4 regions of the Amycolatopsis sp. PS_44_ISF1 genome follow, and region 1 is predicted to be linked to each of the others. Evidence: riboswitches for the same ligand, from Rfam matches in the RefSeq annotation. Region 1 holds a riboswitch; each other region holds the start of a gene.

Evidence for each region. A riboswitch is a leader RNA that binds a small molecule or an ion and turns the genes downstream of it on or off. The one in region 1 is predicted to bind cobalamin.
Region 2: it holds a riboswitch for cobalamin, as region 1 does, so the genes downstream of both, NYF13_RS20330 (hypothetical protein) here and NYF13_RS07290 (hypothetical protein) in region 1, are expected to answer to the same signal.
Region 3: it holds a riboswitch for cobalamin, as region 1 does, so the genes downstream of both, NYF13_RS20130 (CoA-acylating methylmalonate-semialdehyde dehydrogenase) here and NYF13_RS07290 (hypothetical protein) in region 1, are expected to answer to the same signal.
Region 4: it holds a riboswitch for cobalamin, as region 1 does, so the genes downstream of both, metE (5-methyltetrahydropteroyltriglutamate--homocysteine S-methyltransferase) here and NYF13_RS07290 (hypothetical protein) in region 1, are expected to answer to the same signal.

What each region holds. Positions count from the first base shown of each region.
Region 1 is NZ_JANUXO010000001.1:1,599,990-1,607,490, reverse strand. Features, by position in the region: gene NYF13_RS07300 (ATP-binding cassette domain-containing protein) at 1-1,119, opposite strand, end outside; gene NYF13_RS07295 (CbiQ family ECF transporter T component) at 1,116-2,222, opposite strand; gene NYF13_RS07290 (hypothetical protein) at 2,203-2,862, opposite strand; cobalamin riboswitch at 2,877-3,012, opposite strand; gene NYF13_RS07285 (Gfo/Idh/MocA family oxidoreductase) at 3,056-3,952, shown strand; gene NYF13_RS07280 (GNAT family N-acetyltransferase) at 4,282-5,025, shown strand; gene arfB (alternative ribosome rescue aminoacyl-tRNA hydrolase ArfB) at 5,041-5,469, opposite strand; gene purM (phosphoribosylformylglycinamidine cyclo-ligase) at 5,530-6,600, opposite strand; gene purF (amidophosphoribosyltransferase) at 6,632-7,501, opposite strand, start outside.
Region 2 is NZ_JANUXO010000002.1:1,327,823-1,335,323, reverse strand. Features, by position in the region: gene NYF13_RS20345 (DUF397 domain-containing protein) at 1-121, opposite strand, end outside; gene NYF13_RS20340 (hypothetical protein) at 316-615, opposite strand; gene NYF13_RS20335 (hypothetical protein) at 2,263-2,565, shown strand; adenosylcobalamin (AdoCbl) riboswitch at 2,816-2,961, shown strand; gene NYF13_RS20330 (hypothetical protein) at 3,003-5,798, shown strand; gene NYF13_RS20325 (ABC transporter substrate-binding protein) at 5,795-6,655, shown strand; gene NYF13_RS20320 (ABC transporter substrate-binding protein) at 6,652-7,501, shown strand, end outside.
Region 3 is NZ_JANUXO010000002.1:1,279,522-1,287,022, reverse strand. Features, by position in the region: gene mmsB (3-hydroxyisobutyrate dehydrogenase) at 1-74, opposite strand, end outside; gene NYF13_RS20140 (enoyl-CoA hydratase/isomerase family protein) at 71-1,105, opposite strand; gene NYF13_RS20135 (acyl-CoA dehydrogenase family protein) at 1,170-2,309, opposite strand; gene NYF13_RS20130 (CoA-acylating methylmalonate-semialdehyde dehydrogenase) at 2,314-3,813, opposite strand; cobalamin riboswitch at 3,966-4,152, opposite strand; gene NYF13_RS20125 (short-chain fatty acyl-CoA regulator family protein) at 4,274-5,674, opposite strand; gene NYF13_RS20120 (MmgE/PrpD family protein) at 5,877-7,358, shown strand; gene prpB (methylisocitrate lyase) at 7,358-7,501, shown strand, end outside.
Region 4 is NZ_JANUXO010000002.1:2,141,301-2,148,801, forward strand. Features, by position in the region: gene NYF13_RS23755 (ribonucleoside-diphosphate reductase subunit alpha) at 223-3,204, shown strand; gene NYF13_RS23760 (ribonucleotide-diphosphate reductase subunit beta) at 3,218-4,291, shown strand; cobalamin riboswitch at 4,416-4,565, shown strand; gene metE (5-methyltetrahydropteroyltriglutamate--homocysteine S-methyltransferase) at 4,685-6,967, shown strand; gene NYF13_RS23770 (diguanylate cyclase domain-containing protein) at 7,485-7,501, shown strand, end outside.

The sequences.
Region 1 (7,501 bases):
GTACAGCAGGTCCGCCGGGCTCTGCGGCACCAGGCCGACCAGTGCCCGGGCCGCCCGGGGCTTCAGGCGGGCCGGGTCCTCACCCAGCACCTCCACCGTGCCACCCGAGCGGGGGCCACTGCCCTGCACGGCCCACAGCAGCGAAGACTTGCCCGATCCGTTGCGCCCCATCAGCGCCACCACCTCGCCCCGCGCCAGCCGCAGGTCCACCCCGCGCACGGCCAGGACGTCGCCGTAGCGGACCTGCACCCCCGCCGCCCGCACCACCGAAGCGCCAGGCTCGACCGCGGTGGAAGGACGTGGGTGAGCCGCCAATCGCGCCCGCAAGGGCCCCGCCTGACGGCGCGCGTCGCGCACCGAGAGCGGTAGCGGCGACCAGCCCGCCAGCCGGCCCAGTTCGACGATCGGCGGGGCGACGTCCGCGTATGCGAACACCTCCGCGGGCGAGCCCGAAGCCACCGAGCCGTCGCCCGGCAGGTACAGCACCCGGTCGGCGTACTGCGCGACGCGCTCCATCCGGTGCTCCGCCACCACCACCGTCGTCCCCAGGTCGTGCACCAGGCGGGTGATCGCGGCCAGCACCTCCTCGGCCGCCGTCGGGTCGAGGGCCGAGGTCGGCTCGTCCAGGACCAGCACGCGCGGGTGCGCCGTGAGCACCGAGCCGATCGCCACGCGCTGCTGCTGGCCGCCGGAAAGCGTCCGAAGTGGACGGTGACGCAGGTCGGCGACGCCCAGCAGGTCCAGCGTCTCCTCGACCCGCTTGCGCATCACCTCCGGCGCCACAGCCAGCTGCTCCATGCCGTAGGCCAGCTCCTCCTCGACGGTGTCCGTGACGAACCCGGCCAGCGGGTCCTGGCCGACCACCCCGACCACGGACGCCAGCTCACGCGGCGGGTGCGTGCGGGTGTCCCGTCCGGCCACGAGCACCCGGCCGGTCAGCCGGCCGCCGGTGAAGTGCGGGACCAGCCCGTTGATCGCGCCGAGGAAAGTCGACTTGCCGACCCCCGTCCGGCCGGCCACCAGGCACAGCTCGCCCTCCTCGACCACGAGGTCCACCTCGGACAGCACCGGCCGCGCGGCCCCGTCGTAGGCCACCCCGACGCGGGAGAACCTGATCACCGGGCGACCTCCGGCACTGGTGCGGGGCGCGGCGCCAGCCACGCGGGCAGCGCCCCGATCAGCACGGACAACACGGGCAGGACCGGCAGCGAGGGCCATTCCAGCGCGGACGGGTACAACCCCGAAGGCCCGGCCGCGAACAGCAGCGCGCACCCGCCGACGCCGCACAGCGCCACCAGGGTCTCCGGCCGTCGCCACCGGTCGGGCCGGTACGCCGTGCGCTGGACGCGACGGCCGCCGAGCACGAACCCGGCCCCCGCCACCACCAGCCCCACCGCCAGCATCGGCACGCCGAGCCAGGCCGACGTCCCGTCGAGCACTCCGTACACGCCCACGGCCACCCCGATCATCCCGGTGAGCACGCACACCGCGATCAGCACGCGCACCCGCGGCGCGAGGTAGCCCCGCCGCCCGTAGCCCCGCGAGTCCATCGCCGCGGCCAGCAGGAGCGAGCGGTCCACCGCGTCCGCGAGCACCGGCACGAAGATCCCCTTCACGGCCCGGAGGCCGCGCGAACGGCCCGCTCGCAACCGTCGCGCGCGCCGCACCCGCTGCACGCTCTCCACCAGTTGCGGGGCCACCGAGAGCGCGACCGTGACGGCCGTGCCCACCTCGTACAACGCCCCGGGAACCGCTTTGAGCAGGCGTTTCGGATTCGCCAGGGCGTTCGCGGCGCCGACGCAGAGCACGATCGCGGCCAGCCGGAGCCCGTCGTAGAACCCGCCCAGCAGTTCCTCCGCCGACGTCGGGCCGAGCAGGGTGATCCCGGCGGCGCCCCGGGGCAGCGGGATGGCCGGCAGCGTGAACAGCACGTGCCCGCCGTCCTCGCCGCCGATGAGGATCCGGAACAGCACGCGCGACACCACGATCACCGCGCCGACGTAGGCGTACATCCGGAAGGAGAGCGCCCACGGCGCGTCCGTGCGCCGGTGGGCGACCACGAACCCGGCCACCGCGATCACCAGTCCGAGCAGCAGCGGGTTCGTGGTCCGGCTGGCCGCGACGGCGAGCGCGAGCGCCCAGACCCACCACGCACCCGGGTGCAGCGCTCTCGGGACACCGGTCAACGGCCGGCCGCGCGGCTCACGAGCGGTCCGCGCCACGCCGTCGCCGAAGCCCGGTCACGATCCCGGCGGCCGCGATCACCACGATCACCGCGATGCCGATCACCAGACCCCAGGGGAAACCTCCGTCGGACGAGGCAGTCGGCTCAGACGGTGCGGCCGGCGCGTTCGCCTTTCGCACGGGTGCGGTCCGCGGCGGCGGGTAGTCCGCGAACGCCTTGTTGTGCGCGAACGACCAGCCCTCGAAGCTGCCCGCCGGCGGCTTCCAGCCCTGCACGCCGACCTGGCTCGACTCCCACCGGCCTCCGTCGGCCGCGGTCCAGAAGCTCCACGACGCGCTCTCCGGCGGCAGCCCGGTGCACGACTGGTCGGCGGGCCGGCCCTCGATCCGGCAGATCAGCGCCAGCCCGTACTTGCCGGCGCCGACCAGGTCCAGGCCCGCGTTCTGCATGGCCGTGACGCCGTTCTCCTGCGGCCCGGGCGCGCACCGGATCAGCGGTTCGCCGCCGAGGTCCTGGAAGTCGACGACCACGGTGACCCCGGTGGCGTCCGGGCAGTAGCCCGCGGCGCCCTTCCCGGGCACGGTCGCGGCGGCGGGGCCGGCCCCGGCCAGGCCGAAGGTGAACAGCAGCGCGCACGCGGCGAGCACGCGCCCCCAGGCGGGCGGTGGAACAGACATCGGTCGACGAACCTCGCATCGGATCGGACCACGGCGGGCGATCCGGCTCACGGCCCCGGCCAGGGCCGATCACGGTTGCGGGCCAGCGCCGGACTCGCACCGGATTCCCCCGTTCGTGGCGAAGAACCCACCGACGTTAACCCACCGGAGGGAGCCGCCGGAAGCGAGACCGGCCACACCTACACTTCCGGGCGTGGGAATCGGACAGCTGCGCGTCGGACTCGTCGGAACCGGTCCGTGGGCGACCACGGTGCACGCGCCCGGGCTGGCCGACCACCCCGGGACCACCCTCACCGCCGTCTGGGCCCGTCGTCCCGGCGCCGCCTCGGAGCTGGCCGACGCGCACGGGGCGATCGGCACCGGCGACTTCGACGAGCTGCTTTCGCAGGTCGACGCGGTGGCTTTCGCCGTGCCACCCGCCGTGCAGGCCGAGCTGGCGGTCAAGGCGGCCGAAGCGGGCAAGCACGTGATCCTGGAGAAGCCGATCGCCGCCGACCTGGCCGGCGCGCAGCGGCTCGCCGACGCCGTGACCTCGAACGAGGTGGCGTCGCTGGTCGTGCTCACCCTGCGGTTCGCCACGCCGACCCGCGAATGGCTCGACGACATCACCCGCGCGGGTGGCTGGCGCGGCGGCGGCGCCCGCTGGCTCTCGGGCGCCCTGCTCGGCGGCCAGTACGCGGCTTCGCCCTGGCGCCGCGACGACGCCGGCGGCTCGATCTCCGACCTCGGCCCGCACGCGTTCGACCTGCTCGACGCCGCCCTCGGCCGGATCACCGAGGTGCTCGCGGCGCACCACGGGGAAGGCGACCTCTGGCAGCTGATGCTGGCCCACGAGGGGGGCGCGATCAGCACCGCGACGCTCTCCCTGCACCTGCCGATCCAGCCCACCGTCGTGGAGGTCGCCGTCTACGGCGAGCACGGGTACCGCGCGCTCGGCCGCAGAGCGGGCACGGCCGGGGCGTCCTACACCGCCCTGCTCGACGATTTCGCCGCGATGATCGCGAGCGGCACCACCACGCACCCGTGCGACGTCCGGCGTGGCCTGCACCTGTCCTGGATCATCGAACGGGCCCGCGAGCTGGCCAAGTAGTACACAGGGCAGTCCCACTACTTTTCGTTGTGAAATAAGGCTTCCGGCCAAGTCGTGGAAATCCTTCCACAGGGTTGTCCACAGCATCCACTGTGGACGGTCGAGGCCGGTCGGAGGGATCTTGCCCGCCCCTCGGCGCCGCGCCGGAAAACCCCTTGCCCCAGGTGCGAGACTCGGGCCAAACCCGTTTCGGACGAAGGAACGCCTATGTTCGCCGCCGCTGCCCGCGTCGGCCGAAGCCAGGCCGGACGCGAGCACCTCCGCGTCGCCCCCGGCGCGTGCTCCGCGCACGCGCTCCTCCCTCGACCCCGAAAGGGTTCACCCGGCTCATGTCCGTCATCCAGGCTTATGTCCGCACGACCGCGCCCCGCGGCCGGGACACCGAACGCGTAGGCCCGTTCCTCGCCACCTTCGCGCGGGACACCGGCCACCCGATGCTCAACTACGCGATCCCCGACGACGACGCCGTGCCCTCGGCCGCCGAGATCGTGCGGCTGACCGCGGCCTACCGTCGCCGCGGCCTGCTGCCGCGGCTCGAGTTCTTCACCGAGGCCGCCCCGGACCTCGAAGAGCGCCTGATCGACCAGGGTTACGCCGTGGAGCGGCGCATCCCGCTGATGACCTGCACCCCGGCCGACTTCGTGGACCGCCCGGCGCCCGCCGGCATCGGGCTGCGCGCGCCGTCGAACGAGTCCGAAGCGCGCGGCCTGCGCGCGGCGCAGAACGTGGCCTTCGGCGAGTCCCCCGACGTGTCCGACGCCGAGCTGGCCGGCACGCTGGCCCACGGAGAGCGGGCCGTGCTCGTCGAGGACACGGTGACCGGCGAAATCGTCGGCGGCGGCGTGGCGTTGGAGATCGAGAACGGCACCGCCGAGATCGCGGGCATCGGCGTCGCGGCGACCCACCGCCACCGCGGCATCGCGTCGGCCATCACCGCGCACCTCACGCGGCTGGGGCACGACCGGGGCGCGCACACGGTCTTCCTCACTCCCGGCGACGAGGGGATCGCCACCGTGTACCGCCGCGTCGGCTACCAGCGGGCCGGCGAGTGCGTGCACTTCTGCCTGGGCTGAGCAGTACGGAGCGCTTCAGTCGTCGAACCGGCCGCCGCGGCCGCGCTTGACGTCGCCACGGCGCTTCTTCGCGGCCAAGCGGCGTTCCTTCGAGCCCCGGGAGGGCTTGGTCGGACGCCGCTTGGCCGGCGGCGGCGCGGAGGCGGCCAGCAACGCCGAGGCAAGCCGTTCACGGGCCGCGTCGCGGTTCATCAGCTGGGAGCGGTGCTCGCTGGCGGCGATGGTCAGCACCCCGTCGACCAGCCGCCCCGCCAGCCGCGCCAGGATGCGCTCCTTCAGCGGCGGCGGGATCGCGGCCGACCGGGCCACGTCGAACGACAGCTCGACCCGGGAGTCCGTGGTGTTCACGCCCTGCCCACCCGGTCCGGACGACCGGGAGAAGCGCTCGCTCAGCTCGGCCCCGGGCACCACGAACCGGGTGCCGATCACCACGTCCTCTGCCACCCGTCCAGTCTGGCAGCAGGCGGCAACCGCGTTTCCGGCTGTGTGGCCCGGGGACCGGGGCTAGAACCTCGGGTGGTCGCCCGACAGCACGGCGCGCGGGCCGTCCGGGGACTCGGTCGGCCGCACGTCACCGAGGATCCAGGCCGGCACGTGCCGCGCGGTCAGCACGGCCAGCGCCCGGTCCACGTCCTCGGCCGAGACGATCGCGACCATGCCGACGCCCATGTTGAACGTCTTCTCCAGCTCGGCCCGCTCGACCTTGCCCCGCTGCCCGACCAGCGCGAACACCGGCGCCGGGGTCCAGGACCCGCGCTCCAGCCGGGCGATGAGCCCGCGCGGCATCACGCGCGCGAGGTTGGCCTCCAGGCCGCCGCCGGTGATGTGCGCGAACGTGCGCACCTCGGTCTCGGCGGCCAGCGCCAGGCAGTCCTTGGCGTAGATCCGGGTCGGCTCCAGCAGCTCCTCACCGAGCGTGCGGCCGAACTCCTCGACCGGCCCGTCCAGCGGCATGCGCGCGATGTCCAGCAGCACGTGCCGGGCCAGCGAATAGCCGTTGGAGTGCAGTCCGGAGGAGCCCATGGCCAGCACCACGTCGCCGGGGCGCACGCGATCCGGACCGAGCAGCGAGGCCGCCTCGACCACGCCGACGCCGGTGGCCGACATGTCGTAGTCGTGCTCGCCCATCAGCCCGGGGTGCTCGGCCGTCTCGCCGCCCAGCAGCGCGCAGCCGGCCTGCACGCAGCCCTCGGCGATGCCGCCGACCAGCGCCGCGATCTTCTCCGGCACCACCTTGCCCACGGCGATGTAGTCCTGCAGGAACAGCGGCTCGGCCCCGGTGACCACCAGGTCGTCGACCACCATGGCGACCAGGTCGATACCGACGGTGTCGTGCTTGTCCAGCATCTGGGCGACGGCGATCTTGGTGCCGACCCCGTCGGTGGACGAGGCGAGCACCGGCTCCTTCCACCGGTCGAGCTTCAGCGAGAAGAGCCCGGCGAAGCCACCGACCCCACCGCGGACCTCGGGTCGCGTGGCGCGCTCGGCATGGGGCTTGAGCAGCTCGACGGCTTGGTCACCGGCGTCGATGCTGACTCCGGCGGCGGCGTACGTGGCGCTCGTGGACTCGCTCACGGAAGCGGACTCCCTCTTGGACAAGCTGCGACTAGGGACGCCGGACGGCGTCTTCGGCACCGTACCCCGCGGGGCTGACTGCGAGTGGAGACACCGTCGCGCCGTCCGCCGAACCCATGCTCTCCAGCAGGTGCTTGCCGATGAGCGCGTCGTCGGGCAGCGGAATCGGGTACTCGCCGGAGAAGCACGCCGTGCACAGACGGGTCTTCGGCTGCTCCGACGCCGCGACCAGACCTTCGAGCGAGATGTAGCCCAGTGAGTCGGCCCCGATGGAGCGGCGGATGCCGTCGAGGTCGACGCCGTTGGCCACCAGCTCGGCCCGGGAGGCGAAGTCGATGCCGTAGAAGCACGGCCAGCGCACCGGCGGCGAGGCGATCCGGACGTGGACCTCCAGCGCGCCGGCCTCCCGCAGCATGCGCACCAGCGCGCGCTGGGTGTTGCCGCGGACGATCGAGTCGTCCACCACGACCAGGCGCTTGCCGCGGATGACGTCGCGCAGCGGGTTCAGCTTGAGCCGGATGCCCAGCTGGCGGATGGTCTGCGAGGGCTGGATGAACGTACGCCCGACGTAGGCGTTCTTCACCAGGCCGGTGCCGTACGGGATGCCCGAGCCCTGCGCGTAGCCGATCGCGGCGGGCGTGCCGGACTCCGGCACCGGCATCACCAGGTCACCGTCGGCCGGGTGCTCACCGGCCAGCCGGCGGCCGATCTCCACACGGGTGGCGTGCACGCTGCGACCGGCGATGGAGGTGTCCGGGCGGGCCAGGTAGACGTACTCGAACACGCAGCCCTTGGGCTCGGGGTTGGCGAACCGCGAGGAGCGCAGGCCCGAGGCGTCGATCGCAATCAGCTCACCGGGCTCGACCTCGCGCACGAAGGAGGCACCGCAGATGTCCAGCGC
Region 2 (7,501 bases), on a different contig from region 1:
GCCCGGGGCGGCCCAGGTTGACCTCGACGCAGTTGCCGGAATTGTCCCCGCAGGGAACCGGCCGCTGCCAGCCGGTTTCGTCCAGGGAGAACGCGGCGGTTTTCGGGTCGTAATCTTCCATGGTCGCCCCTCGTCGGCTGTTCGCAGTAGTGGATTATTCCGTGCATCCAGGGTCGTGCTGGAATATTCCAGGCGCAAGGGCCGACCGGTGATCATGGTGGGGGAAAGGTGATATTCACCCGTTCGGCCACGGTTTGGGAGGTGTTCGGTAATGCAGCTCGGCCAACGGTGTGCGGCGTTCGGGAGCAATCGCGATTACTCCTCGGTGCGAGGGGACTTCCCGGACCGGCGGCGGAGGACCGCGGTCAGCACCAGGGCGACCGCCCCGGTCCCGAAGGCGCCGGTCCCCGCGGTGAAGCTGTGCACGGCCAGCGCCAGCGCGCCGAGCGCGGCGCACAGCACCTCACCGGTGATGAAGGCCGCCCGCAAAGTCCAGCCCCAGTCGCTGAAGATGGCCTCGAGCAGCGCCGGTCCGGGCGACGCGGTGAGCTTGCGGTGCCGCGCGTGGCCGAGGGGAACCGGGGCCTGGTGGGTCTGCCGGTTGAGCACCAGCACGCCGTCACAGATCCGGATCGTGACGCGAACGGGCTGCTCGCTCCGGCCACCGCCGGCTCTGGCCGGTGGGCTCGGCGCTGCCGCCGCCTGCGGGGGGCGAGGCTCCGGTCGCCCGCTTTCCCCTGCCTGGTTGCAACTGCCAACGTCTACGATGGCCATGACGCACTCCTCGAGATCGGATGTGTGTTCGTACCGGCGCGGCTCCCTGGGCTAGAGGGGGTCGCGCCTTCTTCTTCCTTCGACGGACTGTCCTCATCGGACTTCCGCAGTCGCTGCACCGCCACGGTTTCCGCACTGTGGAGACGCGGCCGCCTTCACGAAGCTCCTGGTTGCCTCTCGTCCCCTGCGGTTTCGGCGGGTGCGTATCAGTTGCCTCCAAAGAGATTGCTGTCGTCGCCGAGCTGCTGGCCGGTTTCGGGCGGGGACCGCCGGTGGACGGCGCTCGCTCATGCCGATGCACGTGCATCTGTTCGTGCAGAAGTGTAGGTGCAGTGATCGGCTGGGGAAAACCCAGGATTGGCCACCGAACCCCGAGGGAAACGGCTGCTGCGACCCGCAAAGTGGCCGACTCGGCGATGCACCCGTTTATTTACGTTTCGTAAAATAGCCTTGCACCAGCGCGTGGTCGCGCTCGGTAAGGATCGGTGTTGCATATTGTTTCCGGCTGCCAACGCAAGGGGCATACCGGTGGTTTCGAATATTCTGCACCGGCGATCACGGAAGCCGAGCTGGCCTTGAATGTCCCCGCCGCCCGGCAGTGCCCGGCCCGAGACGGTTCCGGCCGTTGCGTCAACCATGGTGGTGACTTTCCGTACCACTCTTATGAGTGACATTTATGACGATGACTCGGTTACGCCTCGTGTGCTTCACGTGGTTGTTCCACCCCTCGCGCCAGCCGGGCGGCGCTGGCCTGCATGATCACCCGATCCGGCGGTCCGTGCAGATGGACCTGCATATTCCAATGGTTTCGCTGCTCTGGGGTGATGCGCCGGGAACGTGATAGACCGTCGGTAGCTGGAAATGCGACGGTTCCAGTAACTGTTCTCCGTGGTAGCGCGGAGTAGTCGCGCGAGTCACCCGAACCGCTGGGCGACGCGGAAATACCGCTCAGCGAGACACTCGTAGTAGGTCGTGGGGTGACTGTGCGTTCTCCGTCAGGATGGGATGACCCGAGTTCCCGGGAAGGGAGCAGCGCCGGCGAAGAGGAGCGGGGCCCCTTGCTCGAACAAGAGGCCCCGCGGTGTCCGATGACCAGCCCGTGAAGACGAGGAAAGGGACCTGGTGACTGTACCGCTGGAAAGGCCACGCGAACCAGGGAAACGCCCACCGTGCCGACCGAGCGCCGCCGGACGCGGGAGTACCGAGCCGGAGCGAGCCGGGCCTCTTGCTCCGGACCCGCGACGAGGCGGTCTCTCCGGCGGATTCGCCGCCGAGCGGGCACGGGTCGACGAAGAACCCACGGCGACCGCCCCGAAACCGCGCGCTGCACCCTCGCCGGCCGACCTGGCACCGCGTGCTGCGCCCTTGTCGGCCGCCCCGGCACCGCGCGCTGCACCCTTGTCGGCCGACCCGGAGCCGTCCGGAGTTGCAGTTCCGCAGCGGGTCGACGTGGCCGGGTGCTTCAAGGCCGAGGATCCGGAGCCGCGGGTGGCCAGTGCCGAGGAGATGATCGCGGCGGCGGCGAAGGTGCTGGCTGGGCGTGAGCACGGCCGTCATCGCCGGCCCGAAAGCGGTGACGGCCGGCTGCGCCGGTTGGCCGGCCCGCTTTCGGCCTGGGTAGCCGCGGTCCGCACGGTCCTCTTCCTCCTCGCGGGGGGCTGCGCCGTGGCCGCGGTGGTGACGACGACCGACCCCCGCATCGCCGCTTCGCTCGGCACGTTCGTCGTCATCACGAGCTTGGTCGGCGCCGGCGCGCTCTGGCCGCGCCGCACCCGGGTGCCACGGGGATGACGACGCCTGCCGATCCCGGGCACCGCGAGGAAGGGCATCGCTACCCGGGATCGGCGGCGCAGTGAGGAGCAGCGAATCTTGGCGGACCGGGCCGACTACTGGAACCCCGGATCCCGATCGCTACCGGCAGTGCTCGCCCCGGCGTCATCCGTGACCGTCCACCCCTGGCGGTCTACGGCACCCCGGTGAACTGCGCGACTACCGGTCCCCCCGCCGCCTCGGCGGTGTTAAGGTCAGCCGGTTTTCGCACAACTGCACGAATTCATGCCCGCGACGGGGAAGCCGGTCGAAATCCGGCGCTGTCGCGCAACCGTGGGTCACTCAGGTGACGAGTCGGGTCCACCTCGCGGGCAGGTGATGTCAAAGCCGCTGCCGCGTTAGCAGGGGCCGGCGCTGGACGCCGTCCTCCCCGTGGTCGCGCTGGGGATGGGGGAGTGGTGTCGGGCAGACGCTTCGGTGCGGTCGTGGTGTGCGGACTGCTGGCCGTCCTGGTGGCGGCCCCGGCCGGTCCGGTGTGGGCGGTCGGGGCCCGGGAAGCCGGCGAGCAGCAGGTCGGCAGTCAACGGAGCACCGCCCACCAAGGTGTGCGCGCCTGGCCGAACAGTGCCGAACTCGCCGCCCGCCAAGACGTGCGGGCCTGGGAAGCCGACGCCGGACCGGTGGCCGCGCAAGGCGCGCGCGCCCGAAAGGCCGACGCCGGACTGGTGGCCGCGCGGGGCGCGCGAGCCCGGGAGGCCGACGCCGGACTGGTGGCCGGGCAAGGCGTGCGGGCCCGGCCGGTCGCCGTCCCGGGGGCTGGTGAGGCACCGGCCGGTCGCCCGGGCACTGCCGATCAACCCGCCGCCGCCGCGAACTCGCAGTGGCTCGCCCGGCAGTTGAGCGCTGAGGGCACCCTGCAGAACCCGCTCGGCGGGGCGCTGCCCGACCACGGGCTGATGATCGATTCGGTGTTCGCGATGTACGCCTCCGGGCGGGGTGAGCTGGCCGCGCCGATCACCTCCTACCTGGAGAAGCACGCCACCGACTACTACACCTGGGACGGACTCGTGCACGGCCAGGGCTACGACGCGGTCATCACCGGCGGTGCCGCGGCCAAGGTGCTGGTCGCGGCCGAGGTCGCGGGCCGGGACCCGAGGAACTTCGGCGGGCACGACATGGTCGCCGAGACCCTGGGCGCGATCCCGCGCCAGGGGCGCGACCGGGGGCGGGTCAGCGACTACTCCAAGGACCCGGCGCTGGCGAGCGGGGTCAGCAACAACTCCAACACCTTCGGCCAGGCCCTCGGCGTGATCGGGCTGGCCCGGGTGCACGAGAACGACCAGCCGGCCATCGACACCCTGGTGAACCAGCAGTGTTCCGAAGGCTACTTCCGGATCTTCTTCGGCTACCTCCCCACCGGCGGAACCGGCGCCGACGCCTACCGCCTGTCCAGCTGCGACGAGGGCAAGGCGACCGGGGAATCGGCCAAGGACGGCGACACCACCGGGCTGTCCCTGTCCGCGATGCTCGCCGCGCGCGACGCGGGTGCGACGGGCCTCGACGCCCGGATCGGCCGGACCGTCGCCTGGCTCGAGGCCGACCAGGACCCGGGCGGCGGCTGGGGCGGCGGCGTCGGGACCGAGGCGCCGAACACCAACAGCACCGGGCTCATCGTCCAGGCGCTGGCCGACGCGGGGGGCGCGGACGCGGCCGTGGCCAAGGGGGTGGCCTTCCTGAAGGCGGCCCAGGTCACCGCGGCCGCCGACCCGGGTGATCGGCTCCAGGACCAGATCGGCGCGATCGCGTACACCCCGTCGGAGTACACCAAGGCGAAACCGGACGGGATCGGGAGCCTCGACACCTGGATCCGCGCGAGCGCGCAGGCCTCGCTGGGGCTTTCGCAGATCGGCTTCTACGCGCTCACCGGGGGAGTCCTGCCGGTCAAGCCCGTCCCGCCGCCCTCGCCGGGCGCGAAACCGGGGGAGGACCACCAGGCGGTGCCGCCCACCGCTGGCGGGTCGCCGTCGCGTCCGCCGGAGACCTCGTTCGCCGCTGGTTCCCCCGGCCCGGCCCCGCAATCCCCGGCCGGGCGCCTCGGCGCGTACCTGGCGGGCCGGCTGGCCGGGGGCGACCACGTCGAGACCACGCAGGACGGCCGGACCTATGTGGACTACGACCTCACCGCGGACCTCGTGCTCGCCCTCCGGACCCTCGGTGGGCCACTCGAAGCCGCGGATCGGGCGTCGCGGTTCCTGCTGAGCCCGGACTCGATCAACGCCTACGCGCACGGGGCGCCGTATGAGCCGTCTTCGGCCGCGTACGTCGAACCGCTGGCGAAGCTCCAGATCATCGCCCAGTTCCTGGCCGGTGGCGAAGACGCGCCGGCCGGGCTGCGGTCCACGATCACCCAGTTGCACACCGCTCTCACGGCGTTGCGGGGCGGCGACGGGGAATTCGCCGACACCGGCCGGTTCGCCGACCCCACCCGGACCACCCGGCGGCAGGCATGGGGGGTCCTGGCGGCCACCGCGGTCTCCGACACCACCGGCGCGCGGTCCGGCCTGGACTTCCTGCTCGGCCACCAGTGCCGGGACGGGCTGTTCCCGGTGGCGGTGAACGCCGGGCCGTGCGCGACCGGCGACGCGGCGTCGACCTCGGCCGTGGTCCAGGCGCTGGTCGTGCGGGCCCGCCCACCGGCCGCCGGACCGGTCCCGGGCCTGGTCCCGGGCGACTGGAGCCGCGACCGGGCCGCCGTGCTGGAGTCCGCGGCCGGGGCACTGTCGGCCCGGCCGGACCGCGCCGGGCTGATCGAGGCGAACGGCGCCCCGGACCCGGTGCTCAGTTCGCTCGTGGCGGGCGCCCGCCAGGCCGCGGGGCTCGACGTGGCGGCCACGGTGCGGTCGGTGGGCGCGCTCCAGGGCGGCGACGGCGGCCTTCCGAAGACTCCTGGCGGCCCCAGCGACCTGGCCACGAGCGTCGCCTCGGCGGCCGGGATCGCGGGCCGGGGGTGGACCGGGGCCGACGGTTCACCGGTGACCCCGGCCGTCCGCCTGCCCTTCACCTCCGGCGCCGCCGTCGCCGCGCCGAAAGCGGCGCAGGCCTCGGCCGGCGGCCGCTCGCCGGGGCTGCTGATCAGCCTGCTGGCCCTCGGCCTGCTGCTGTCCGCCGCTGTACTGGCCGGCCAGCACCACTTCACCCGCCGTACCCGCCGTATCACCGAGAAGATGACGAACACCCTGGGGAGCACACAGTGAGAAGAAGAGTTTCGGCCCTGCTGTCGAGTCTCGCCGTACTGGCCGGGGTCGCCGCCGCGGCCCCACCCGCGTCGGCGCTCGACCCGGGCAAGGGCTACACCGGGATCTGCACCGGGGCCGACGCGCTGACCGGCGTCACCGTGGTCGTCGACTTCCAGGAGCTGGACGGCAACGGCGGGGTCGCGGCCCCGACGATCACCCGCTGCTCGCCGAACGCGAGCCCCGGCACCCAGCGCAACGGCGTGCAGGCGCTGCAGGACGCGGGCATCGCCGTCGCCGGCACGGCCCAGTGGGGGCTGGGCTTCCTCTGCCGCCTGGAGAACCGGCCTTCGGCCACCGAGTCGATCCCGATCACCACCAGCCCCGGTTACCACGAGGGTTGCGTGCGGACCCCGCCCGGCACGGCCTACTGGTCCTATTGGAACGCCGACGGCGCCGGCACCACCTGGACCTACAGCAGCTACGGAGCGATGAACCGCAACGTGGTGCCCGGCGGGTTCGAGGGCTGGTCGTTCTCGCTCAACAAGTCGGCCTCGACGAACCCCGCGCCGCGCGTCACCCCGCACAACCCGGCGGTGAACGCGGGCAACCCGACGGTCAGCCTGTCGGCCGACGACCTGGACCGCACCATCACCCTGGGCCAGAGCACCACGCTCACCTGGACCTCCACCCACGCGAGCGCGCTGACCGCGAGCGCGGTGTCCCCGGCCACCGGCGGCGGCGCCTGGTCCGGCCCGCTGGCGGTGCCGGGCGGCACCAAGACGATCACGCCGACCGCGAAGGGCGTCTACACCTACACGATCCAGGCCACCGGCACCGGCACCGTGTACTCGACGGCCACTCTGACGGTGCAATGACGCGGCGGGCGGCCCGGATGTCCGGGGTGCTGGCGGCCGCGCTCCTGGCGGCGGCCGGCCCCCCGGTCGCGGCCCAGGCGGTCGACCAGTCCCGGGGGCACCCGGGTTTCTGCGCCGACGGGGCCGGGTCCACCGTGGTGATCGACTTCCAGCAGCTCGGCGGCACCACCATCGTCCGCTGCGACCCGCAGTCCGGCCGCGGCACCGGGCTCGACGCGCTGAAGGGCGCCGGTTTCCAGATCGCCGGCGTCCAGCGCTGGGGCGAGGCCTTCATCTGCCGGATCGAGAACCGGCCGTCCGCGGTGGAGGAGATCCCGGTCAAGGGCGACGAGCACTACCGGGAGTCCTGTGTGGACACCCCGCCGGCCGCGGGCTACTGGTCGTACTGGCACGCGGGGAACAACTGCGCCTGGCAGTACAGCCAGTGGGGCGTGAAGAACCGGGACTTCACCCCGGGCGGATTCGAGGGCTGGTCGTTCTCCCTCAACGCCACGGCCGACGCCAACCCGGTGCCGCGGATCGCCCCGGTCCGCCCCGGCACGGCCGGGCAGTCCTGCGCCACCGCGGCCGAACCGGCGCCGAACTCCGACGATCCCCGCGAACGGCAGGCGCCTCGGGGGTCCGGGAACCAGCCGGCCGCGCCGGAGGGCCACGGGACCGCGCCGCCTTCGCCCGAGGTGCCGGCACCGGGGCAGGCCGGGGCGGGCGGCCGGGCGCTGCCACCGCCCAAGCCGCGGCCGGAGGGCGGCGCGCAGGGGGCACCGGACCCGCGGGCCGACGTCGCCTTCACCGGCGGCGAGCAGGCGCCCGACGTCGACCAGGCGATCAAGGCGCAGACCGGGGCGA
Region 3 (7,501 bases), on a different contig from region 1:
TCCTCGCCGGCCTTGACCAGGTTCGCGGCCATCGGGCCGCCCATGTTCCCGAGTCCGAGGAAGGCGGTGCTCATCGGGCCACTCCCGTCAGTTCGTCCTCGCCGAGGTGGGCGAAGTAGGCGTCGACGAGGTCCTCGCCGACTTCGGTCAGGGCCTGCGGCGACCACCGGGGCGCGCGGTCCTTGTCGATCACCTGCGCGCGGATGCCCTCCACCAGCTCGGCCGTGGTCAACGCGTGGTGCGAGACCCGGTACTCCCGGGTGAGCGCGGCTTCCAGGTCCGGCAGCGCCGCCGCGGTCCGCAGCGCCCGCAGGGTCACCTTGAGCGTGGTGGGCGACTTGCCCTCGAGCTCTTTCGCCGCGGCGATCGCCGGACCGCCGGCGTCACGGAGCCGGTCGAGGATCCCTTCGACCGTGTCGGCGGCGTAGCAGTGGTCGATCCACGAGCGGGCTTCGGCCAGCGCGCTCGGCGGTGGCGGATCGGCGACCAGGGCCAGCGCCGCGTCCGGGGTGTGGGTGGCCAGCGCGTCGAACAGGTCGGGCAGCCGGTCCGCGAGCACGTAATGGTCCGCGAGTCCACAGTGGATGGCGTCGGCGCCGCTCAGCTGCGCGCCGGTGAGCCCGGCGTGGAGGCCGAGGCCGCCGGGCGCGCGGGAGAGCAGGTAGGTGCCGCCGACGTCGGGCACGAACCCGATCCCGGTCTCGGGCATCGCCACCCGCGAGCGGTCGGTGACCACGCGGTGGCTGCCGTGCGCGGACACCCCGACCCCGCCGCCCATCACCAGGCCGTCCATGATCGCCAGGTACGGCTTGGGGTACCGGGCGATGGCGGCGTTCAGCCGGTACTCGTCGGCCCAGAAGGCCAGCGAAGCGGTGCCGCCGGATCTGGCGTCCTCGTAGATGGAGCGGATGTCGCCGCCCGCGCACAGCCCGCGTTCGCCCGCGCCCTCGACGACCACGACGCGCACGGCCGGGTCGGCCCGCCACCGCTCGAGGTGGCCCGCGATCGCGGTCACCATGACGTGGGTCAGCGCGTTCAGTGCCCGCGGCCGGTTCAGCGTGATCCGGCCTATTCCACTGTGGACGACGAACTCGACGTCGCTCATGCCACCTCCTGTGTTCTGCGGGATACCCGGTCGGCGGTGCGAGCGGAGCTTCGCGATCGTGTGCTCACACCGCCTCCGCCAGCATCCGGCGCGAGATGATCACCCGCATGATTTCGTTGGTTCCTTCGAGGATCTGGTGCACCCGCAGGTCGCGGACGATCTTCTCCACCCCGTAATCGGCGAGGTAGCCGTAACCGCCGTGCAGCTGCAGGGATTGGTTGGCCACTTCGAACCCGGTGTCGGTGCAGAACCGCTTGGCCATGGCCGAAAGCTGGGTCGCGCGGTCCTCGCCCTGGTCCAGGGCGTCGGCGGCCCGCCACAGCAGGGTGCGCGCGGCTTCGAGCTCGGTGCGCATGTCGGCCAGCCGGAACTGCAGGGCCTGGGACTGCGACAGCCTGGCTCCGAACGCGGACCGCTCGGACAGGTACCGCACGGCCTTGCCCAGCGCCGCTTCACCGCCGCCGAGGGAGCAGGCCGCGATGTTGAGCCGCCCACCGTCCAAAGCGGACATGGCCACGGCGAACCCGGAGCCCTCGGCGCCGAGCCGGGCCGAAGCGGGCACGCGGGCGCCGTCGAACACGACCGCCCGGGTGGGCTGGGCGTTCCAGCCCATCTTGACCTCGTCGGGGCCGAAGGAAACCCCGGGCGTGCCCCGCTCGACGACGAAGGCGGAGATGCCGCGGGCGCCCGGCCCGCCGGTCCGGGCGAGCACCACGTAGACCTCCGAGGTGCCGGCGCCCGAGATGAACTGCTTGACCCCGTCGAGCACGTAGGACTCGCCGTCGCGGCGGGCCTGGGTGGACAGGGCGGCGGCGTCGGACCCGGCGCCCGGCTCGGTCAGGCAGTAGCTGCCCAGGTGCTCCATGGTGGACATCCGCGGCAGGTAGCGCCGGCGTTGCTCCTGGTCGCCGAACCGGTCGATCATCGTGGCGACCATGTTGTGGATCGACACGTAGGCCGCGATCGAGGGGCAGCCGGTGGCCAGCGCCTCGAACACCAGCACGCCGTCGAGCCGGCCGAGCTCCGAGCCGCCGACCGCCTCGGGCAGGTACAGCCCGCCCAGTCCGAGTTCGGCGGCCTTGCGCAGCACGTCGACCGGGAAGTGCTTGGCCCGGTCCCACTCCAGTGCGTGCGGGGCCAGGTGCTCGGCGGCGAAGTCCGCCGCCGTCTCGCGCAGGGCGCGTTGTTCGCCGGTGATCCTCATGGCTTCAGCTCATCGTCGGGATGACGAAGGAGGCACCTTCCCGGGCGCCGGAGGGCCAGCGCGAGGTGACGGTCTTGGTCTTGGTGTAGAACCGGATCGAGTCCGGGCCGTGCTGGTTGAGGTCGCCGAAACCGGACCGCTTCCAGCCGCCGAAGGTGTGGTGGGCGATCGGCACCGGGATGGGCACGTTGACCCCGACCATGCCGGTGTCGACCCGCGAGGTGAAGTCGCGGGCCGTGTCGCCGTCGCGGGTGAAGATCGAGACGCCGTTGCCGTACTCGTGCTCGCTCGGCAGCCGCAGCGCCTGCTCGTAGTCGTCCGCGCGGACCACCGAGAGCACCGGGCCGAAGATCTCCTCGCGGTAGATCCGCAGGTCCGGGGTGACCCGGTCGAACAGGCAGCCGCCGAGGTAGAAGCCGTTCTCGTGCCCGGGCACGGTCACCTCCCGGCCGTCCACCACCAGCTCCGCGCCCTCGGCCAGGCCGATCTCCACGTACTCGCGGACCCGCTGCACGGCCGCGGCGGTGATCAGCGGGCCGAAGTCCGCGGTCTCGTCCAGCGCGGCGCCGACCTTGAGCGTCCGCACCCGCGCGGCCAGCCGTTCGACCAGCGCGTCGGCCGTGGCCCGGCCGACCGGGACGGCGACCGAGATGGCCATGCACCGCTCGCCGGCCGAACCGTAACCGGCGCCGGCCAGGGCTTCGACCACCCCGTCGAGATCGGCGTCGGGCATCACGATCAGGTGGTTCTTGGCCCCGCCGAAGCACTGCGCGCGCTTCCCGTGCGCGGCCGCGGTGGCGTAGATGTACTCGGCGACGGCCGAGGAGCCGACGAAGCCGAGGGCTTCGACCCGCGGGTCGGTCAGCAGCGCGTCGACGGCTTCCTTGTCGCCGTTGACCACGGAGAACACCCCCGGGGGCAGACCGGCTTCGGCGAACAGCTCGGCCAGGCGCAGCGGGACCGACGGGTCGCGTTCGGACGGTTTGAGGACGAACGCGTTGCCGCAGGCGATCGCGGGCGCGGCCTTCCACAGCGGGATCATCGCCGGGAAGTTGAACGGCGTGATGCCGGCCACCACCCCGAGCGGCTGGCGCATCGAGTACACGTCGATGCCGGGGCCGGCCGAGTCGCTGTACTCGCCCTTGAGCAGGTGCGGGATGCCGACCGCGAATTCGACGACCTCCAGCCCGCGCCGGAGGTCGCCGCGCGAGTCGGCCACCGTCTTGCCGTGCTCGGCCGAGAGCAGCCGGGCCAGACTGTCCTCTTCGGACCGGGCCAGCTCCAGGAACTTCATCAGCACGCGGGCGCGGCGCTGCGGGTTCCAGCGGGCCCATTCCCGCTGGGCCGCGGCCGCTTCGCCGACCGCCGCGGTGACCTCGGCGGCCGAGGCCAGCGGCACCCGCGACGGCACCGCGCCGGTGCTGGGGTCGAAGACGTCGGCGAAGCGGCCCGAGGTACCGGGAACCGGCTTCCCGCCGACGAAGTGGTGGAGTTCGGTGGTCATGGCACGCCTTTCGCGAGAGCGCAGGACAGAGCACCCGGGCGCGCCGAGCGCGCTGGGTTCCGGGCCGGTCCGGTTACCGCCGGGTGGGCGGCGGGCCGGTGATTTTCGCGCAGGCAGGGGGAATCCGCATGCGTTCAGCTCCATCCTCGTGGACGAACACGAATACCTGCGGCCGGTATCCTGGCTTCCGGATCGACGGGGCCCCGGCCTTCCCGGCTCGCGCCAGTGGCCATTTCCTCGCGGGGCACCGCTCCCCGGTCACAGTGGCGGGACCGCGCCGGTTTCGCACCGGCTTCCCTGCACCGCAGACCTGAGGAGACCCTATAGTAGGAAGTCCGAGTATGTCGAGCGGGCCGAGAATCTCACCCGGGCGGGGCACGGTGTCCCCGACGGTCCGATGGCGCGGCGGCCCCGACTGTTCCGATGGCGCGGCGGCCCCGATGGCGCGGCGGTGCGGTCCTCAGCCCTGCGGCGGGTAGGGCAGCAGGCTGCTGGTGTGCTCGTCCACCCGCAGGGTCTTGCCGATCGCCGGGAAGGCGCGTTGCGGGCAGGCCGGGCGCTCGCAGACCTTGCAGCCCATGCCGATCGGGGTGATGGCGGCGTCGGCGCCCAGGGCGAGGCCGGCGGAGTAGACCAGGCGGCGGGCGTGGCGCAGTTCGCAGCCGAGGCCGATCGCGAAGGTCTTGCCGGGGTCGCCGTGGCCGCCGACCGCGCGGGTGACCGTGCGGGCCAGCCAGAAGTACTTCTGGCCGTCCGGCAGCTCGGCCACCTGGGTGAGGATCCGGCCGGGCGAGCCGAACGCCTCGTAGACGATCCACAGTGGACACGAACCGCCGACCCGGGAGAAGTGGAACCCGGTGGCGGACTGGCGTTTCGAGATGTTGCCGGCCCGGTCGACCCGGACGAACGAGAACGGCACGCCGCGGGTGCGCGGGCGCTGGAGCGTGGAGAGCCGGTGGCAGACCGTCTCGAAGCCCACGCCGAAGTGGTCGGACAGCCGGGTGAGGTCGTAGCGGTACCGCTCGGCGGCGCCGAGGAAGACCCGGTAGGGCAGCACCAGCGCGCCGGCGTAGTAGTTGGCCAGCCCGATCCGGGCCAGCCGCCGGGCGGTGTCACCGCTGAAGCCGCCGGTGCCGACCAGCCGCTCGATGGTGTCACCCGCCTCCAGCAGCGCCAGCTCCGAGCCGAGCCGGAACGCGGCCTGGCCCGGGCGCAGGCCGGGGGACAGGTGCAGCACGCGGGTCGCGGGGTCGAAACGGTGCTGCTCGGTGCCCAGCGCCGTCGAGCCGACCTGCACCCCGTGGCGCTCCCGCAGGCCCGCGCTCAGCCCGGACCGCAGGTCACCGGGGGTGAGCCGCAGCTCGGCGGCCAGCCTCTCCGCCGGCTCGTCCAGCTCGGCCACGTGGTTGCGACGCCGGTAGAACCAGTCGCGGATCTCCTCGTGCGGCTGCTGCGAGGCGGTGCGGTCCAAACCCTGCTCGGACACCAGGGTCGCGATGTTCTCCACCGCCTCCCGGTACCGCCGGTGCAGGCCGACCAGGGTGCGCGCGACCTCGGGGAGCTTGGTGGTCAGCTCGTCGACCTCGCCCGCCGACAGCGAGCCGGTGACCGTGTCGTCGGCGAAGACCTCGCGCACGTCGGCGACCAGCCGGGCGACGTCCTGCGGGGCGAAGAACTCCGCGTCCACGCCGAAGTGCCCGGTGAGCCGCAGCAGCACCGGCAGGGTCAGCGGACGGCCGTTGTGCTCCAGCTGGTTGACGTAGCTGGGGGAGATCTCCAGCAGCCGGGCCAGCTCGGACTGGCTCATCGACCGGTCCTCCCGCAGCTGGCGGAGCCGGGCGCCGGCGTACATCTTCTCCATTCCCGGACTGTAACAACTTTGACAAACCAAGCCCGAACGTTCACAGGAATTCACAGAGCACAACTATCGACCGGCACGGTCTCCCGGTGTCAGGCTGGAGGTCCGGCACCACAGAATTCACAGGTACCGCGAGGGTCCGCTGCGGCTGAGCGGCCCCGGACCCGAAGCCCGGCCGTGATTTCCCCGTTCACGAAGGAAAGTGATGATCGACCACACCGTCCGCACCTACCGGTCCGCCGAGCCGCTGCCGCGCGAGCAGCAACTGGCCTGGAAGCTGGCCGCGGTCGCCACCGATCCCGTCCCGGTGCTCCCCGAGGTGGCCGAGATGGTGGTCAACCGGGTGATCGACAACGCGTCGGTGGCCGCGGCGTCGCTGTCCCGCCGCCCGGTCCGGGTCGCCCGTGACCAGGCCCTGGCCCATCCCGGGACGCCGGGGGCGACCGTGTTCGGCGGGCCCGGCCGGTACGCCCCGGAGTGGGCGGCCTGGGCCAACGGCGTGGCCGTGCGCGAGCTGGACTACCACGACACCTTCCTGGCCGCGGACTACTCGCACCCGGGCGACAACATCCCGCCGATCCTGGCCGTCGCCCAGCACACCGGCCGCACCGGCGCCGACCTGGTCCGCGGCATCGCCGCCGGGTACGAGCTGCAGGTCGGCCTGGTCCGCGGGATCTGCCTGCACGAGCACAAGATCGACCACATCGCCCACCTCGGCCCCTCGGTCGCGGGCGGGCTGGGCGCCCTGCTCGGCCTGGACACCGCGACGGTGTACCAGGCGATCGGGCAGGCCCTGCACACCACCACGACCACCCGGCAGTCGCGCAAGGGCGAGATCTCCTCGTGGAAGGCCTACGCACCGGCGTTCGCCGGTAAGGCCGCGATCGAGGCCGTCGACCGGGCCCTGCGCGGGGAGGGCGCGCCGAGCCCGGTGTACGAGGGTGAGGACGGGGTCATCGCCTGGCTGCTGGGCGGGCCGGACGCGCGCTACACCGTCCCACTGCCCGGTCCGGGCGAGCCGAAGCGAGCCATTTTAAACACGTTCACCAAGGAGCATTCGGCGGAGTACCAGAGCCAGGCGCTGATCGACCTGGCGCGGCGGCTCGGCCCCCGGGTCGGCGAGCTGGGCCGGGTGGCGCGGATCGTGATCCACACCAGCCACCACACCCACCACGTGATCGGCTCCGGCTCGGGCGACCCGCAGAAGTACGACCCGAAGGCCAGCCGCGAGACGCTGGACCACTCCGTTCCGTACATCTTCGCCGTCGCCCTGCAGGACGGCGCCTGGCACCACGAGCGGTCCTACGCCCCGGAGCGGGCGAACCGGCCGGACACCGTGGAGCTGTGGCAGAAGATCAGCACCGTCGAGGACCCCGAGTGGACCCGCCGCTACCACGAGCCGGAGCCGGCGTTCGGCGGCCGGGTGGAGGTCGTGCTGGCCGACGGCACCACGCTGGACGACGAGATCGCGGTCGCCGACGCGCACCCGGCCGGGGCGCGCCCGTTCACCCGGGAGCAGTACGTGGCGAAGTTCCGCGCCCTGGCCGAGGGCGTGATCACCCCGTCCGATCAGGACCGGTTCCTCGACGCGGTGTCACGGCTGGCCGAGCTGGACGCGGCCGAGGTGCGCGAGCTGGCCCTCCCGGCGACGATCGACGCGACACCCGCGACGAAGGGGATCTTCTGATGCTGCACGCCACACCCACCGCCGCCCGGAAGCGGGCGGCCTTCCGCGCCGGGCTCAACTCCGGAACGCTGCAACGGTTCCCGGGCGCGTTCAACCCGCTGAGCGCGAAGCTGGTCGAAAAGCACGGCTTCGACGGCGTGTAC
Region 4 (7,501 bases), on a different contig from region 1:
CAGTGATCAGCTAACCCGCGAGGGTGAGCCGACGACACGCCACCCCTTGGGGCGCGTGCGAGCCACCACCCCTAGATGTAGTCTCTGGGAACCGGCAGCCCCCAGCGACGGGGAGACCGCTCAGGAAGGGCCGCCGGGCAGATCCACGAAGCCGCAGCGCACGGCCTGCACCAGGCGCGCGGCGGTGGAACGCGCCCATTTTTCGACCTGTTGGAGACCCGTATGTCAGTGGAAACCGGTCAGCGGCCGCCCTCGTCGGCGGACAGCACACCGAGCGCGATCCGCGTCATCCGGCGCGACGGCACCGTCTCGCCGTTCGACGCCGGCAAGATCTCGGTGGCGCTGACCAAGGCGTTCCTCGCGGTCGAGGGGGGCGACGCCGCCGCCTCCTCCCGCGTGCACCACGTGGTCGCCGAGCTGACCGAGCAGGTCGAGACCTCGCTGCTGCGCCACGCCGGGCCGGAGACCGCCCTGCACATCGAGCAGATCCAGGACCTCGTCGAGCTGGCCCTGATGCGCGGCGGGCACCACAAGATCGCCCGCGCGTACGTGCTCTACCGCGAGGAGCGCTCGAAGGCCCGCGATGCCGCCACCCCGGCGGCCACCGAGGCCACGCTCAGCGTCAAGGGCGTCGACGGAGTCCTGCGCCCGCTCGACTGGGCCCGCGTGTCCCACGTCGTGGGCGAGGCCGTGGCCGGGCTCGAAGACGTCTCCGCCGAGCCGGTGCTGGCCGAGGCCAAGCGCAACCTCTACGACGGCATCAGCGCCGACGAGCTGGCGCTGGCCCAGATCATGGCCGCCCGCGTGCTGGTCGAGCAGGAGCCGAACTACTCCTACGTCAGCGCCCGGCTGCTGCTGGACAAGCTGCGCGGCGAGGCGCTGAGCTACCTGGCCGGAGCCCCCCGCCTGGCCAGCCAGGACGAGATGGCCGGCGAGTACCCCGCCTACTTCCGCGGCTACCTGCGCCGCGCGGTCGAGCTGGAGCTGGTCGACGGCGAGCTGCTGCGCTTCGACCTGGACCGGATCACCGCGGCCATCCGCCCCGGGCGCGACCTCGACTTCGGCTTCCTCGGCCTGCAGACGCTCTACGACCGGTACTTCCAGCACCACAACGGCACCCGGTTCGAGCTGCCGCAGGCGTTCTTCATGCGCGTGGCGATGGGCCTGGCCATCCGCGAGGACGACCGGGAATCCCGGGCCATCGAATTCTACGAGCTGCTCTCCAGCTTCCACTTCATGGCCTCCACCCCGACGCTGTTCAACTCGGGCACCACGCGCGCCCAGCTCTCGTCCTGCTTCCTGACCACTGTGGACGACGACCTGGACTCGATCTTCCAGGCGTACAAGAACAACGCGCTGCTGGCCAAGTACTCCGGCGGGCTCGGCAACGACTGGACCCCGGTCCGCGGCCTCGGCGCGCACATCAAGGGCACCAACGGCCGGTCCCAGGGCGTGGTGCCGTTCCTGAAGATCGCCAACGACACCGCCGTCGCGGTGAACCAGGGCGGCAAGCGCAAGGGCGCGGCCTGCGCGTACCTCGAGACCTGGCACGTGGACATCGAGGAATTCCTCGACCTGCGCAAGAACACCGGTGACGACCGCCGCCGCACGCACGACATGAACACGGCCAACTGGGTCCCGGACGAGTTCCTGCGCCGGGTCGAGGCCGACGCGCAGTGGACGCTGTTCTCGCCCAACGAGACCCCGGACCTGCACGACCTCTACGGCAACGCGTTCGCCGAGCGCTACCGCGAGTACGAGGCCGCCGCCGAGCGCGGCGAGATCAAGGTGTTCCGCAAGATCCGCGCGGTCGAGCTGTGGCGCCGCATGCTGACCATGCTGTTCGAGACCGGCCACCCGTGGATCACCTTCAAGGACCCGTGCAACCTGCGCTCGCCGCAGCAGCACGTCGGCGTGGTGCACTCGTCCAACCTGTGCACCGAGATCACGCTGAACACCAACGCCGAAGAGGTCGCGGTGTGCAACCTCGGCTCGGTGAACCTGCTCAAGCACGTCACCCCCGAAGGGCTCGACACCGAGCGCCTGGAGAAGACCGTGCGCACCGCCGTCCGCATGCTGGACAACGTGATCGACATCAACTTCTACACGATCCCGGAGGCCCGCCGCTCCAACCTGCGCCACCGCCCGATCGGCCTGGGCATCATGGGCTTCCAGGACGCGCTGTTCGAGATCGGCGTGCCGTTCGCCTCGGCCGGCGCGGTGGAGTTCGCCGACCTCAGCATGGAGCACGTCTCCTACTACGCGATCTCCGCCTCGACCGACCTGGCCGAGGAGCGCGGCCGGTACCAGTCGTTCGAGGGCTCGCTGTGGAGCCGCGGCATCCTGCCGATCGACTCGATGCAGCTGCTGATCGACGCCCGCCAGGGTGACGCCCTCGACGTCGACACCTCCTCGACCCTGGACTGGGCGCCGCTGCGCCAGCGGGTCAAGACCGTCGGCATGCGCAACTCCAACGTGATGGCGATCGCGCCGACCGCGACGATCTCCAACATCTCCGGGGTCGGCCAGTCGATCGAGCCGCTGTTCCAGAACCTGTTCGTCAAGTCGAACATGTCCGGCGACTTCACCGTGGTCAACCCGCACCTGGTCAAGAGCCTCAAGGCCCGCGGCCTGTGGGACGAGGTGATGGTCAGCGACCTGAAGTACTTCGACGGCAGCCTCGGCCAGATCGACCGCGTGCCGGACGACCTGAAGGCGCTCTACGCCACCGCGTTCGAGATCGAGTCGAAGTGGATCGTGGACGCTGGCTCGGTCCGGCAGAAGTGGATCGACCAGGCGCAGTCGCTGAACCTCTACATCGCGGCGCCCAGCGGCCGCAAGCTCGACGAGCTGTACCGCTACGCCTGGCACAAGGGCCTCAAGACCACGTACTACCTGCGGGCCCAGTCCGCGACGCACGTGGAGAAGAGCACCCTGCGCGGCACCGACGGCAAGCTGAACGCGGTGTCCGCCGCCCCGGCCGCCGCCCCGGCCGCGGCGGTCCCGGCGCCGCCGGCCTCGGCCGCGGTCCCGGTCCCCTCCCCGGAGGCCGCGGTGCCGTCCGTGCCCGTCACGCCGCCCGTCACGCCGCCCGCCGCCCAGCCGGAGCCGAAGGAGCTGCCGAAGGTCGACGACGTCGACTTCGTCGCCACCGAAGGCGCGGCCTGCCGGATCGACGACCCCGACTGCGAAGCCTGCCAGTAAGGAACCCGAGAACATGACCAACGTGGAGACCCCCGGAGTCACCGGCCTCGGCGAGATCGAGGTCGGCGCCGAGCGGATCAGCGTCGACGACAAGCGGATGATCAACGCCCGCGCCGACGTCAACCAGCTGCTGCCGATGAAGTACCGCTGGGCGTGGGAGAAGTACCTCGCCGGCTGCAACAACCACTGGATGCCGACCGAGGTCGCCATGCAGGCCGACATCGCGCTGTGGAAGTCGGCCGACGGCCTCACCGAGGATGAGCGGCAGATGCTCAAGCGCAACCTCGGCTTCTTCGCCACGGCGGAGTCGCTGGTGGCCAACAACATCGTGCTCGCGGTCTACCGGCAGATCACCAACCCGGAGTGCCGCCAGTACCTGCTGCGCCAGGCGTTCGAGGAGGCCGTGCACACGCACACCTTCCAGTACATCTGCGAAAGCCTCGGCCTGGTCGAGGGCGAGCTGTTCAACATGTACCGCGAGGTTCCGTCCATTTCGGACAAGGACGCCTGGGCGCTGAAGTACACCCAGCACCTGGAGGACCCGGACTTCGAGACCGGCACGCCCGAGGCCGACACCGCGTTCCTGCGCGACCTGGTGGCGTTCTACGTGATCTTCGAGGGCATGTGGTTCTACACCGGCTTCGCGCAGATCCTCTCGCTCGGCCGGCGGAACAAGATGGTCGGCATCGCCGAGCAGTACCAGTACATCCTGCGCGACGAGTCGATCCACCTGAACTTCGGCATCGACTGCATCAACCAGATCAAGATCGAGAACCCGCACCTGTGGACCGAGCAGTTCCAGGCCGAGGTGCGCGGGATGCTGAAGGAGGCGTGTGAGCTGGAGGTCGCCTACGCCCGCGACACCATGCCCCGCGGCATGCTCGGCCTGTCGGCGCAGTTGTGCGAGCAGTACATGCACTTCATCACCGACCGGCGCGCGCAGCAGATCGGCCTCGCGCCCATCTTCGGGGAGACGGAGAACCCGTTCCCCTGGATGTCGGAGGCGATGGACCTGAAGAAGGAGAAGAACTTCTTCGAGACCCGCGTGATCGAGTACCAGTCGGGCGGCGCCCTCGACTGGGACTGATCCCGCCATCCGGGATTCGGGCGGGATTTGTGCCACGCCCGGCCCCGAGCGCTAGGCTCGGCCACGCCACTGGTTCGCCCAGGGCGTGGCCGAGCTGTTTTCGCGGCCGCACCCCGGTCGAGGCAACAGGGAACCCGGTGTGAATCCGGGACTGCCCCCGCAGCGGTGAGTGGGAACGAAAGCCGTCACCACGAGAAGTGGTGAAGCACTGGGCGCGAGCCTGGGAAGCGACGGCGAGTAGGCGTGCGCACGGCGCCCACGAGTCCGAAGACCTGCCCGTGGCACGCGCGCCGACGGCGTGCGTGAGTCCGGGCCTCGTGGGAGCAGGCGCGACGCGAAACGCGGCCCCTTCGCGTGCCCGGACTCGTTCGGCGAGCTCGCGAGGAGAGAGCTGTGAACACCATCGGCACCACCGTCCTGGGCAGCCCGCGCATCGGGCCGGACCGGGAGCTCAAACGGGCACTGGAGCGGTACTGGGCGGGCCGGATCGACGCCGCGGAACTGCTGGCCACCGGCCGCGGGTTGCGCACCCGGGCCTGGACCGGGCAGCGCGAAGCCGGCCTGGACTCGATCCCGTCCAACACCTTCTCCCACTACGACCAGGTGCTCGACACCGCCGAGCTGTTCGGCGCGCTGCCCGAGCGCTTCACCGGTCTGGGTCTTTCACCGCTCGACACCTACTTCGCGGCGGCACGCGGCGTGCAGGACGCGCCCGCGCTCGAAATGACGAAGTGGTTCGACACCAACTACCACTACCTGGTCCCCGAGCTGGGCCCGGACACGAAGTTCACCCTCACCGGCAGCAAACCGCTCGACGAGTACCGCGAGGCCCGTGCGCTCGGTATCGAAACGCGCCCGGTGCTGGTGGGCCCGGTCACCTTCCTGCTGCTGGCCAAGGCGACCACGCCGGGCTTCGAGCCGCTGGAGCTGCTCGACGAACTGCTCCCGGCCTACGCCGAACTGCTGCGCCGGCTGCACGACGAGGGCGTGGAGTGGGTCCAGTTCGACGAGCCGGCCTTCGCCGGCGATCGCCGCACCCCCGAGCTCAACGCGCTGACCCGCGCGTACCACGTGCTGGCCAAGGCCGAGGACCGGCCGAAGCTGCTGGTCGCCGGGTACTTCGGCGGCCTGGGCCGCGGGCTGGGCGTGCTGGCCCGTTCGCCGATCGAGGCGCTGGCCGTCGACCTGGTCACCGACGAGTCCTTTGTGGACACCGTTGCGGCCGAGGGCGCGCTGCGGGACAAGGAGGTGCTCGCCGGGGTGGTCGACGGCCGCAACGTGTGGCGCACCGACCCGGACCGCGCGCTGGAGAAGGCGCGCAAGCTGCTCGGCACCGCCGCGGCCGTCAGCGTCTCGACCTCCTGTTCGCTGCTGCACGTGCCCTACGACGTGGAGCGCGAGACGAGCCTCGACCCGCGGGTGAAGGGCTGGCTCGCCTTCGCGCGGCAGAAGGTGGACGAAGTCGTGCTGCTCGGCCGGGCGCTGCGGGCGGAGGGCCGCGAAGACGGCGAGGGCGCCGACCTCGGCGCGGCCCGCGCGGCGGTGGCGGACCGGGCCGCGGCCACGGAGGTGACCGACCCGGCGGTGCGGCAGCGGCTCGCCGCCCTGCGCCCGGAGGACGCCACGCGCCCGCCGTACGAGCAGCGCGCGGCGGCGCAGCAGGCCGAACTGGGCCTGCCGCCGCTGCCGACCACCACGATCGGCTCGTTCCCGCAGACCACCGAGGTCCGCAAGGCCCGCGCGGCGCTGCGCTCGGGCGAGCTGGACCAGGCCGGGTACGTGGCCGGGATGCACGCCGAGATCGAGCGCGTGGTCCGGCTGCAGGAGGAGCTGGGCCTCGACGTGCTGGTGCACGGCGAGCCCGAGCGCAACGACATGGTGCAGTACTTCGCCGAGCAGCTCGACGGCTTCGCCGCCACCGACTTCGGCTGGGTGCAGTCCTACGGTTCCCGCTGCGTCCGCCCGCCGATCCTGTTCGGCGACGTCTCCCGGCCGGCGCCGATGACCGTGCCGTGGGCCCGGCACGCCCAGCGGCTGAGCGAAAAGCCGGTGAAGGGCATGCTGACCGGCCCGGTGACCATCCTGGCCTGGTCCTTCGTCCGCGACGACCAGCCGCCGGCCGACACCGCGCTGCAGGTCGCGCTGGCGATCCGCGACGAGGTGGCCGATCTGGAGGCCGCGGGCGTGCGGGTGGTCCAGGTCGACGAGCCGGCGCTGCGGGAGCTGCTGCCGCTGCGCGCGGCCGGGCACGAGGCGTACTTCGCGTGGGCCGTCCGCGCGTTCCGCGTCGCGACGTCCGGCGCGGCCGACTCCACCCAGGTCCACACGCACATGTGCTACTCGGAGTTCGGCGAGGTGCTGCCCGCGATCGACGCGCTCGACGCCGACGTCACCAGCATCGAGGCGGCGCGCTCCAAGATGGAGGTGCTCGAAGACCTCTCCGGAGCCGGCTTCGCCCGCGGCGTCGGTCCCGGGGTCTACGACATCCACTCGCCGCGCGTGCCGGGCGTCGAGGAGGTCGCCGGCCTGCTGCGCACGGCCGTCACCGCCGTGCCCGCCGGTCGCCTGTGGGTGAACCCGGACTGCGGGCTCAAGACCCGGGGTTACGCCGAAATCGACCCCGCGCTGCGGAACCTGGTCGCCGCGGCCCGGCTGGTCCGCGCCGAGCTGGCCTAGCCGGTCCGGGCTCGTGCGGGCCGGCGACGGCCGGGACCGTCCCCGGCCCGCACGAGCCGAACCACCCGATCACCGCCCTACCGCGCGGCCGGCCTTCACGCGTTCGCGACCTACCGGCCGTGCCGCCCGAGTGGGCCCAGCGCTGCGCGAGGGCGCGCGGTCGTCAGCTCCGATCGGGCCGGCATCGCGATCGCCCGCGCCCCGGTGCCCGCTGACGGACTGCCGGTGCGCCTGGAATATCATTGACGGCTTCCACTCGACGACGAGAGGGCGCGGGCCGGGGCCGGTCGGCATCGGGCGACACGTTCGCGCACTCAAGGTGACCAGCCGTCACCTTTCGTGCGGAGTCCATCACTCGTTCAGCCGGTAGACACCCCGTTGCGCGCGTGGTGCCGTGGCATCACTCGTGGACGACTCATACTCAGTGTGGGTCCAAGAGTGCTCGCACCACGGCTGAGCTGGTGTTAGTCCGTGTCTGAAGGGGTGAAGAGTGCCTGAGCCTGGTGACCGGCCAGGGGTGTCCGAGCTCGCGCG